DNA from 2 places in the Lysinibacillus sp. fkY74-1 genome. Region 1 is predicted to be linked to the other one. Evidence: riboswitches for the same ligand, from Rfam matches in the RefSeq annotation. Region 1 holds a riboswitch; the other holds the start of a gene.
The links. A riboswitch is a leader RNA that binds a small molecule or an ion and turns the genes downstream of it on or off. The one in region 1 is predicted to bind thiamine pyrophosphate.
Positions count from the first base shown of each region.

Region 2: another riboswitch for thiamine pyrophosphate. It lies ahead of thiM (hydroxyethylthiazole kinase); the one in region 1 lies ahead of thiW (energy coupling factor transporter S component ThiW).

Region 1 is NZ_CP170173.1:827,296-833,083, reverse strand. Features, by position in the region: gene ACE1MS_RS03820 (MFS transporter) at 457-1,653, shown strand; TPP riboswitch at 1,713-1,820, shown strand; gene thiW (energy coupling factor transporter S component ThiW) at 1,915-2,421, shown strand; gene ACE1MS_RS03810 (VWA domain-containing protein) at 2,498-5,095, opposite strand; gene ACE1MS_RS03805 (vWA domain-containing protein) at 5,079-5,788, opposite strand, start outside.
Region 2 is NZ_CP170173.1:3,431,775-3,437,562, forward strand. Features, by position in the region: gene mbcS (acyl-CoA synthetase MbcS) at 1-559, opposite strand, end outside; TPP riboswitch at 747-845, shown strand; gene thiM (hydroxyethylthiazole kinase) at 932-1,699, shown strand; gene thiD (bifunctional hydroxymethylpyrimidine kinase/phosphomethylpyrimidine kinase) at 1,687-2,511, shown strand; gene thiE (thiamine phosphate synthase) at 2,501-3,142, shown strand; gene ACE1MS_RS16870 (alpha/beta-type small acid-soluble spore protein) at 3,213-3,431, opposite strand; gene thiI (tRNA uracil 4-sulfurtransferase ThiI) at 3,584-4,798, opposite strand; gene ACE1MS_RS16880 (cysteine desulfurase family protein) at 4,798-5,788, opposite strand, start outside.

The DNA of each region.
Region 1 (5,788 bases):
ATTTAAGCATTCATTTGTATCGCTATATTTAGAAAGAAATTCTACTAGTAACCAGTTGTCGATCATACAATCCCACTTCGTCTAGGTATCATCAATTTTTTCAAGATGCCAGCAATCTTTAGTTTTTCTTTATCCATAAAAAGACCTTGAATCTACGTCGTACGACACCTGCGCATTATAACTTCATCTTTAACTTTCATCTACACGGTTATAGGTAAGCTTTCTCATGGCAAACGCAATTATTTATTTTCACTAGTTTTTTACTCTCCCTACTTCAAGTCTCTAGAAAAAGCAATTCTCTCTCCTCACTCCACACCCCGAATTTTTATGAGATAAAAGCTTTTCTGGAAAATCATTCTACATATCGAACCAGTTACAGCAATCTCAACTATTAGCCAGCCATAATTCTTTATGATAGACTGTACTATATTTGATTACAAAAAGGGGGGCTTGTCGATGACCCAGCAGAAGTCCAATAAGGCGGCTTTGTATATTTTAATGTTTAACATGTTTATCGCAATGGGGAGTATTGGAATTATTATTCCTGTAATGCCTGAATATTTAAGAATATTTGGAGCAGCAGGACAAGTTCTAGGCATGCTTATTGCAACGTTCGCCTTAGCACAATTCGTATTTTCTCCAATTGCTGGGAATCTTTCGGACCAGTATGGGCGGAAAAATTTAATTATTTTCGGTCTTATACTAACAGGACTTGCACAAATCGGTTTTGGCCTTTCTACAGATGTATGGATGCTCTTTTTAGCACGTTTTTTAGGTGGCCTTGGCTCTGCATTTGTAGCACCTCCTATTATGGCTTTTGTAGCAGACGTGACAACTTATGAAGAACGCGGAAAAGGAATGAGTTTGTTAGGAGCTGCTATGTCTTTCGGCTTTATGATTGGCCCTGGAATTGGTGGTTTCCTTGCAAAGGTTAGCTTACATTTTCCATTTTTCATGGCGGGAGCTGCCGCCATTTTAGCGGCTATTTTATCTTACTTTTTATTACCATCTACAAAGCCAAATACTGCGCAAAATAGACAAAAGCAAGATAATCTGGTAAAACAGATGGCTCGCTCTGTACATATGCCTTATTTTGTTATGTTAATTATTATGATGGTATTCTCATTTGGGATTGCTAACTTCCAAACGACCTTATCACTATTTGTGACAGAGAAATTTAATTACTCACCTGGCGATATTGCCATCATTTTAGTTGTTGGTGGTGCGTTTGGGGTAATTGTACAAATGTTTATTATTACGCCACTCTTTAAACGGTTTGGTGAAATGAAAGTAGTTTTGGTCAATTTATTTATTGCGGCCGTTGCTATTTTCTTAATATTATTTGTTTCTGGTTTTGCACTAATATTAGTTGTTGCAACCATCTTCTCTACGGCGACAACGTTGATTCGTCCAGCTGTTAATACTCTCATATCAAAACTTGCAGAAAAAGAGCAAGGATTCGCAGCCGGCTTGAATAATGCCTATATGAGTCTAGGAAATATGATTGGACCCGCTTTGGCTGGTTTTTTATTTGACTGGAATATGAACAGTCCTTATATTTTTGGTGCCATTATCTTATTAGCTTGCTTCTTCCTTGCCCTGATTTGGACATTGAAAAAGGCGCCTCAGCTTATGCATCCAGATTCACATTAATAGGTAACTCTTATTGACTATTTATTGAAGTATGTTACACTTCTAAAAAATAGAAAAATACTTACCACTAGGGGAGTCTTCTAAAGGCTGAGACGTATATGGTTATATACGGACCCTTCGAACCTGATCTAGTTCATACTAGCGGAGGGAAGTGGCGCTTCTTGCTATTTTCAGTGTATAAGCAAGGCCGCTTCCTGTCGTTTGAAGGAAGCGGCTTTTTTCATTTTCCTAGTGGCTAAAATGAAAAGGAGTACACCTAACATGTCTATTAGAAAATTAACAATTATGGCTTTATTAGTAGCGATTGCTATTGCAGGTTCTACTTTTATCTCCATTCCAACTGGGATTGCTCGTGCTTATCCGGTGCAGCACGCTATTAACGTAATAGGAGCCATTATACTTGGACCCGTATCTACAGTTGTAGTTGCCTTTGTTACGGCCATTATTCGAATCCTTACAGGGACAGGCTCTCTTTTAGCCATTCCTGGTAGTATTATTGGTGCATTATGCGCAGGGCTTGCCTATAAATATAGCGGTAAAATTTGGTTTGCTGGTTTGGGTGAAGTGATTGGCACTGGTCTTCTAGCATCACTTGTAGCAGTGCCCTATGCAAAGGTACTAATGGGAACTTCCGTAGCAGCCTTGTTTTTTATGCCTGCCTTTTTAATATCAAGTACAATTGGAGCAATTTTAGGCATTTTAGTAGCTAGCAGTTTGCGAAAAACGGTGCTAGTAAGATATTTTAATCCTACTCTCTTTATTAAATAGTGTCGTAGCAGGATTTCTTTTTCCATGAATGTACAAAAAGCAGTGCGAAATTCGCACTGCTTTCATCTAAACTAAATTATTGGCGTTTTTTCATACCCTTTAATAGTTGTGCTACATTCGTGTCTTCTGCTTGTACAGGGAGATCCTCTACCAGTTGCTCCTTTTTCTTCGACTTCGTTAGGAAATTCCAGCCAAAGCGCCTTATTGTTATATCAATAAAGAATAAGAGCATACCTGCAAGGAGAAGCCATGTGGCAATGTTTTGACGATCCGCCCCTTGCTTTGTAAAGTCACGGAACACTTCTTGTGGTTCTTTTAAAACAGCACCACCTGTTTGTTCGGTTATTTCTTCTATTAATTTATCATTAACAGGAAGAAGTTCATATTCAGCGCTGTAAGGAACACTTAATCCCGCCTGATAAATCGTTTCCTTTTCATCAGCGATACGGAAGAAGATTAACCCCGGCTCAGCTTGTACCACAGCTCGCACCTGAGAGGCTGATATAGTTTCAAGCTGTGTGTCTAGCTCTTCACCCGCTTCATTAACAGCCACAATATCTAAAAATGCTGCTTCATTTGTAGGGTCTGTAATCATAAAGGATCCATCTGATTCTACTCTTACATCGTAGGCAACGTCATTATAACTTGGGAGCATTTGCGAAATAAGCGTTTGCCAAAATGTGCCCCAGTCCTGCCATCTTGCCCAGTCTCCTGACCACTTTCCTGTTGAATCAGAAGTAAATGCGAATGTTTTGCCAAGACCGTATTGCCATTGTGCTAATACTGGATCTTCCTTTTCGCTTTCAGCCACGACGGTAGCACCCTGCTTTGCGGTTGTTCCAATATAAGCATTCATTTGTGGAACGCCATTGGCAAATAGCGTATTCCATCCCCCTGCATTATACAGTACAGGATAGAATGGATTATCTTCAATGTACGTACGGGAAATCATGGCCGTTTCACGAGATAAAATGGACGGAATAGTTTGCTCATCGATAACATTGTAGAAGCGTCCACTCCCCATCTCACTCAGAGCTTCCAATAAGTTTGCATCCGCGTCTTGACCAATAGCTACTGTCGATAAGGTTATTCCGTTATCTTTTCCTTGTTCAATTAAATCGTCATAATTTCCTGGCTGCGATTGTCCATCCGTTAAAAGAATAATATGCTTACGTTGCAGTTTCATATCTGCTAGGTTTTCATATGCTTTTGCCAGTGAACCATAGATTTCTGTTCCGCCTCCTGGTGTAACGGATAAAATGGTATCCACTGCCTCTTCTTTATTATTCAAAGGTCCAGTCTCTATAATTTCCCAAGGACGATCATCAAATGCTATAAATCCTAATGTATCTTCATCACGTAGCATTTCAACTGATCGTGCAGCCGCTTCCTTTGCAAGCTCTAGCTTGGATCCTGACATACTGCCAGAACGGTCTAACACAATGACAAGTCCTAGCGAAGGTAATTGTTCTTTCCCCTTTATCTCCATTTCAACAGGTAATAAAGTTTCAATTGGTGTTTTAAAATAACCACCTAAACCAAAGCTATTTTCTCCACCCACCATTGCAAAACCAACACCAAAGTTTTTGACTGCTTGCTCTATCACACTCATTTTTGCCTCACCGACTAAATGTCCCGGTACATTATCAAAAATAATGGCATTATATTGCAAATAACTGGAGAGTTCATTTGGCAAGCTTTCAGGTGATTTTACATCATAGCCTATTGATTGCTGACCAAGTGCCGACGCTATTGGTGAAGCTGTTTCATAGCCATTCACAATGAGTAAATGTGGTTCGCTTTGTACCATTGTGACACTTGTTAATTTATTGTTTTCAAATATTGCGTCCTGTCCTACTTGAACAACAGCTTCATATTTCACCAGCCCTTCACCAGTCGCTGCATGTTTATAGGTAAACATATTCGTTCCTTCGGCTAGCTCGACTCCCTCACGATGAATCAGTTCATCATTTTCATATAATAATAGCTCGCCTTGTCCAGCTGTTGTTGCATGCACTTCTGTTACCAGTTGTTGTTGCTCACCTACATAGGCAACTTGTGGGGACACAAAGCTTTTTAATGAAACATCATTCACAACAGGCTGACTGAAGGGCACAACATCCACACTAATATTGGAGCCTTTAAACTTCGTGGCGAAATCTAAAGCACTTCCCTTTGTCTCATTGCCATCTGTTAATAGCACAAGGCGTGTTGCTTTTTTCGGATCTATAATACCTGTGGCAAGTTGCAGGCTTTGTTCTATATTCGTTTGATCAGTAGCCTTTATTTCCGTAAACTTTGGTACTTCCTTTAATGTTTTAGTCATAATGGCTTCTGTTTGTAATGTTGATGAGAATGAATACAGCCCTGCAAGCTGTTCATCTTTTTTCGATTGTAAACTATCCTGTATAAACTGTACCATCTCATCTTCAGTCCCATTCATGGAAGCTGAGCGGTCAACTAGATACACGATTTGTTCTTCTTTTATAGGTAATAAAAGATACGGCCCTGCCAATGCGAAAACTAAACAGCCTACCGCTAGCATGCGAATCATAAGTACGAAAGCATGACTCTTTTTTAGTCGCTGTCGTTCTCGCCAATAGGTCCAACCAAAATAGATGAGTAATGGAAGTAATAGCAACAATATGAATGGCATATCAATTCGTAAATCCACGACGTCGTTGCACCTCCCACTCTAAAACAAGTAAAACTAAAATAATAAGAATTAGCCAAGGGACAAAAGAAGCCTTCGAAATCTCAGCCTTTCCGTTATCAGAAATATCCCCTAATGTATAGCTTGTTCCTTGCTCAATAACACGTTCTTGCGCCTGCAATTGTACAATAAAATGTTTTTCTTCATTATTAGAACGCACAAAATAGATGCCAGGTTTTGTTGGCGCAGTTAGCATACCATCCGTAACCAATGATAGAAATTCATCTTCTTGTGAATATACGCTCCAGTCTTCCTGCGCTAAAGCTACTGCTCTTTGTTCATTTGGTGTGAAAATACCGAGTGAACCAATGGATTCTGATAACTGCTGTTCAGTACTCCATAAGAATAACGGGAATGATGGGTGTAGTGGCCAATCCGTATCTGCAATATCTGCTAAGACGACGATATCCCCTTTAGGAGAGCGCTGTATAAACGGCTTTTCTCCAACAGTAGCGATAGTTTCATAATTTGTAAATCCAGGATACAAGGCGCTAACATAAACATCTTTGAGCTCACTAAAAGCAAATAAAGCATCACTTTTAGTACTTACTATGCCACTTACCTCTACCTTTTCAGCATCATCACGGCCAAATAACACAAGAGGTTTGACCATCTTTTCCAGCAATTCAGCTTGATTAGTGATCACCGTGGCAT
Region 2 (5,788 bases), 2.0 Mb from region 1:
TCGGATTTCCTGTTGTGCCACTTGTATAAGCTAAAAATGCATGGTCTGTACTTTTTGTTGGTGTAGAACTTATGTAAGTTGTTGGTTGCTTTCGCATTATGTCTAACAATGGCTGCCATGGCTCATGAGCATTTCCAATAACAAATAGCTGCACCTCTTGTAAATTTTCTACTTGATCAAATTGCTGAATGTAAGGCTCAAAGGCCACAATTGCTTTAGCATCGGCATGATGAATACGATACTCAATATCTTTTGTTCTTAGCATTTCAGAGCTTGGAATGATTGTTAAACCCGCTTTTAATGCAGCAATATAGACAATGTATGCTTCTACTGAGCGTGGTACCATCACTAAAATGACATCACCTTTAGTTAATCCATTTTTTGTAAATACATGTGCCGCCTGATTCGCTCTTTCAAGTAAATGTGCGTAGGTGATAAATTGTACATCAGAATGCTCTTCATAAATTATCAATGCATTTTTAGTTGAATCCTTAGCATATTTTTCAAATTCATCAGTTATGTTATACCATTCTGGTGCTACTAATTCTTGTCTTTTCATGGCAAATGCCCCCTTTTGATAAGACACATTATACTCCTTTCTTAGAATTTTCAATGGTTTACACTTGATTTGAGTAAAGTCATGACAACTATCATACTTACCTATATGGCATCAGTCACGTTTTGCTGATAGGAAAACTTGCTATTGAATACATATGAAAAGTATGGTACATTTTGGTCAACTAAAAGCAAGATTGCAGGGGGACTCATAAAGAGTTGAGAAGGTAAAACCTGACCCTTTGAACCTGTTAGTTAATACTGACGTAGGGAGCAATGAACATCTTTTTTTCAGATGAAAGGCTCTTTTTCGTGCATTTTTACACAAAAGAGCCTTTTTTTGCGTGCTTACGTCCACCCATGAAGGAGGACTAAAATGATTTTTCAAACGATTCGTCAACAACAACCGCTTATACACTGTATAACTAATTATGTTGTGGCTAATTTCCAAGCAAATGGCTTATTGGCATTAGGAGCCTCTCCTGTCATGGCTGATGACAGCCATGAGGTAGAAGAAATGGTCGCCATTGCAGAAGCTCTTTTAATCAATATTGGTACACTGAATGATCGAACAAAGGAAGCGATGCTGTTAGCAGGAAAAAAGGCAAATACCCTTGGTATTCCTGTTATATTAGATCCAGTTGGCGCAGGTGCCACAGTTTATCGCAAGGAAACCGTACACCAATTACTTACAGACATACAATTTGCGGTCATACGCTGTAACAAGGGAGAACTTGCGGCATTAGTGAATGTGGAATGGCAACAAAAAGGTGTTGATAGTGGTGATGGATTTATTGACATAGAAACAGAAGCAACATTATTGGCTCAACGCTACAACTGTATAGTCATTGTTACAGGCGAACATGATTTTATGACAGACGGTGTGCAGAGCCAATGGATAACTGGTGGAAATTCACAAATGACAGAAGTCACTGGTACAGGCTGTTTACTTAGTGCTATATGTGGAGCCGCATACTCTTCAGGAGAAGATCCATACAGTCAATTAGTGGAAACCCTCACTTACTACAAAAAAGCAGCTGAGCTAGCATCAGCCTTTACAGAGGATATCGGGGATATTCAAATTGCTTTGCTAAATGCCCTTCATCGTCTTTCAAAGGAGGGTGAGGCTTCATGCATATTGTAACGACAATTGCAGGCTCAGATAGTGGTGGTGGCGCTGGTATTCAGGCTGATTTAAAAACATTCCAGGAATTAGGGGTTTTCGGTACCTCAGTTATTACAGCTTTAACTGCTCAAAACACACGAGGTGTAACAGGGGTTTTCCCAATTGAAGTTAATTTTGTTGAAAAACAATTTCATGCATTACTAGAAGATTTTTCGATTGCTGCGATTAAAACGGGGATGCTTTATTCCTCGGATATTATTCAGACAATCGCACACATTTTACAGGATTTAAAAATCCCACTAATTGTTGATCCAGTTATGATTGCAAAAGGTGGAGAAAACTTATTGCAGCAAGAGGCTATTGAAGCCATGCGCATTTCTTTACTACCACTTGCTACAATTGTGACACCAAATATACCAGAAGCAGAGGCACTTACTGGAAGAAAAATAAATCAATTCTCTGATATGGAGGAGGTCGCTCAATGCTTTTTCCAACTAGGTGTTCACTGTGTCATCATTAAAGGTGGGCATCTCCCCAATTCGTTATATGCGATTGATTATGTATTTATAAAAAATGACAAATATTTTTCCATGCAGTCTCCTCGTATTCCAACGAAAAACACACATGGTACAGGTTGTACATTTTCAGCAGCTCTCACTGCTTTTATTGCTCAAGGTTTGACAATTGAAAAAGCTGTTATTGAAGCTAAAAAATTTATACAATTAGCTATTATGCATGATTTAGCCATTGGTAATGGTCATGGCCCTACAAATCATTTTGCTTATCGGCTGCATAATGGTGCCTGCGAGGTGAAGTTAGTTGAAACGTGAGGATTTACAGCTTTATTTTATTATGGGTACAAGCAATGTTTCCCATCAAGAGCCGTTAGTTGTTCTCGAAAAAGCGCTGAGGGCTGGCATAACCATGTTTCAATTACGTGAAAAAGGTCCTTACGCATTAACAGGACTAGCTTATGAGCAATTTGCCCGCCAGTGTCAACAATTATGTCAACATTACCATGTGCCGTTTATTGTTAACGATGACGTGGATCTAGCAGTACGACTTGGTGCTGATGGTGTCCATATTGGACAAGATGATGAACAGATTGCCATTGCACGGAAAAAAATGGCGAACCGAATTCTTGGCGTTTCCGTACATTCGCAGGAGGAACTACAAATAGCTATTGATCATCATGCTGATTATGTAGGTATCGGCCCTATTTTTGCCACAACATCTAAAAGTGATGCACAGCCACCATGTGGCACCAATTTTTTACAGAAGGCTTCCAAATTACAGCCTAACTTACCTATCGTGGCTATAGGTGGCATAAATGGGATAAATGCTGATATTGTTTTTCAAGCTGGTGCTGATGGAGTTGCTGTTATCTCTGCTCTCTGTGAAAGTGAGGATATTGAACAAACAGTATCCATATTTAAGTCTTTAAATCGCATAAAAAGATGATCTTTAAACAAACTAAAACCAGTGCCTTTTACGGTCACTGGTTTTAAGTTTATAAATGCTTATTTAGCATTTATTGGTTGTTGTTTGGCATACCCTTTAATTGAGATTCTGCCATTTGTACAAGACGTTTAGTGATTTCACCACCAACGGAACCGTTAGCACGAGCTGAAGCGTCAGCCCCTAATTGAACACCAAATTCTTGTGCAATTTCGTATTTCATTTGATCAAGTGCTTGTTGTACACCAGGTACTGCAAGCTGGTTTGAACTGCGGTTGTTGTTTGAAGCCATGTTTCTCACCTCCTTGTGAATATAGAATGTGCGTTATTAGATTTTTAATACAAAAAAAATAAAGGTAAATTGTACCTCTATTGGCATATGCCGAACTATACAAAAAAAAACGTCTCAAATAGGCTATTTGAGACGGTTTTTGAACTTTTGATTTATAAAAGATCAGCAAACTTATCTTGCTGTTGCTCTTCTTCTTTCTTAGGGAAAATATAGACCTCACGATTTTTGACAGCACGTGCTATAAGTTCATCAAAATCAGAAAAGCTTTCGTAATGCTCAACCTTTTCGAGCTTAGGCTTTGTTTTAGGACTAGCAGGCGTAAAGATTGTACAGCAGTCCTCGAAAGGCTGAATAGATATTTCATAGGTGCCAATTTGTTCAGCTAACTCAATGATTTCTAATTTATCTGATGAAATTAATGGTCGTAAAATAGGCGTATTCGTTACTGCATTTATAGCCGTTAAGCTTTCAAGTGTTTGACTCGCTACTTGTCCAAGGCTTTCTCCCGTGACAATCGCAAGAGCTCCGATTTCCTCACGTACTTGATCAGCAACCTTTAACATCATACGACGAGTTGTTGTCATTGATACATTAGATGGTACTTTCTCTTTAATCAATACTTGTATTTCAGTAAAAGGAATAACGTGCAAACGAATATTAGCACCAAATTTCGTTAACTCATTTGCAAGCACTTTTACTTTTTCTAATGAATTTTGGCTTGTATAGGGTGGACTAAAAAAGTGAATAGCTTCTAAACGGACTCCGCGTTTCATCATTAAATAACCTGCAACAGGACTATCAATACCACCTGAAAGCATTAACAATGACTTCCCATTTGATCCTACAGGCATTCCTCCTGCACCTGGAATGACTTGCGCCATCATATAGGTTGCATCATGACGGACTTCTACACGTAACTCGATATCTGGTTGCTTCACTTTCACCGATAAATTGTTAAATTGAGGTAAAACATATCCACCAATTTCCCGCTGAATCGCATGTGATTCTAATGGGAAGGTTTTATCAGTACGTTTCACTTCCACTTTAAACGTATATGGCTGGTCTTTAAATGTTTCCATTATCGTAATCGCAAGTTTTTTCATACTTTCCATATCTTTTTCACACGCTGCAACAGGGCTAAATGATTGGATGCCAAAAATTTTAGGCAAACCTGTTACAAGTGTTTGCATTTGTGCGTCATTCTCTATTGCAATAAACATTCGATCACGTTCGGTACGAATATGAAGATGTCCTAAATCTGCAAAAGCATGGCGGATATTCTCACGTAAACGGCGGATAAAATCCATCTTATTGCGACCTTTTGTAGAAAGTTCACCATATCGAATTAAAATTTCTTTCCAAATCATTACTTTATTTCTCCTTTAAGCTCTAGCATTACTTCTGCTAATACTTGTTTAAACTTTTTAATATCTTCGGCTGTGTTATGTGCACCAAAACTAATACGGATGACACCTTTTTTATAATGCTCATCTAGATGCAATGCTTCGACAACATGACTTGTTTTAGTTTGCTTCGAAGAACAAGCACTGGATGTTGATACAATCACACCTCGTTTTTGCATCGCATTAATGATGACTTCTCCTTTTAAATCGCGAACACTGAAAGATATAATATGTGACGCTCCCTGTGGAGTCGACAAAATATGAATAGCCTCTCTATATTCATTTAGCTGTGCAAGAATTTCATCATGCCATTGACGGTATTTTTTTGCATGGTCATGCATGGTTTCAACCGCAATACGAGCTGCCTTAGATAAAGCCACAGCTTGTGGAACAGCTACAGTCCCACTACGCAATCCAAATTCTTGGCCACCTCCAAGTGCATAGGGCTGCCATCTTATCGCTTTACGAAATGCTAATACGCCAGAGCCTTTAAAGCCATGAATTTTATGGCCAGAGATCGAAATACAATCCGGTCCCTCTTCACCCTTAAAGGATACAGCTAATTTCCCGAAGCTTTGTACAGCATCCACATGTAAGGCTGCACGACTCATTTCATGGATTAATTTAGCTGCTTCATCAATCGGTTGGATAGCACCCATCTCATTGTTTACATGCATCATACTTACTAAAATTGTATCTTTACGTATTTTTGCACGAAGTTCATCCAATGAAATAATACCATGATGATCAACCTTTAAATATTCCACTTCAAAGCCCTCTGTTGCGAGCTGTTTCACAGTCTCTAAAACAGAAGGATGCTCAATTTCAGTTGTTAAAATATGCTTTCCTATATGTGTATTGCTACGCGCTATTCCAAAAATAGCCGCATTATTCGATTCCGTACCACCTGAAGTAAATAGCACATTTTTTGCTTCTGTTTGCAAAATATCTGCT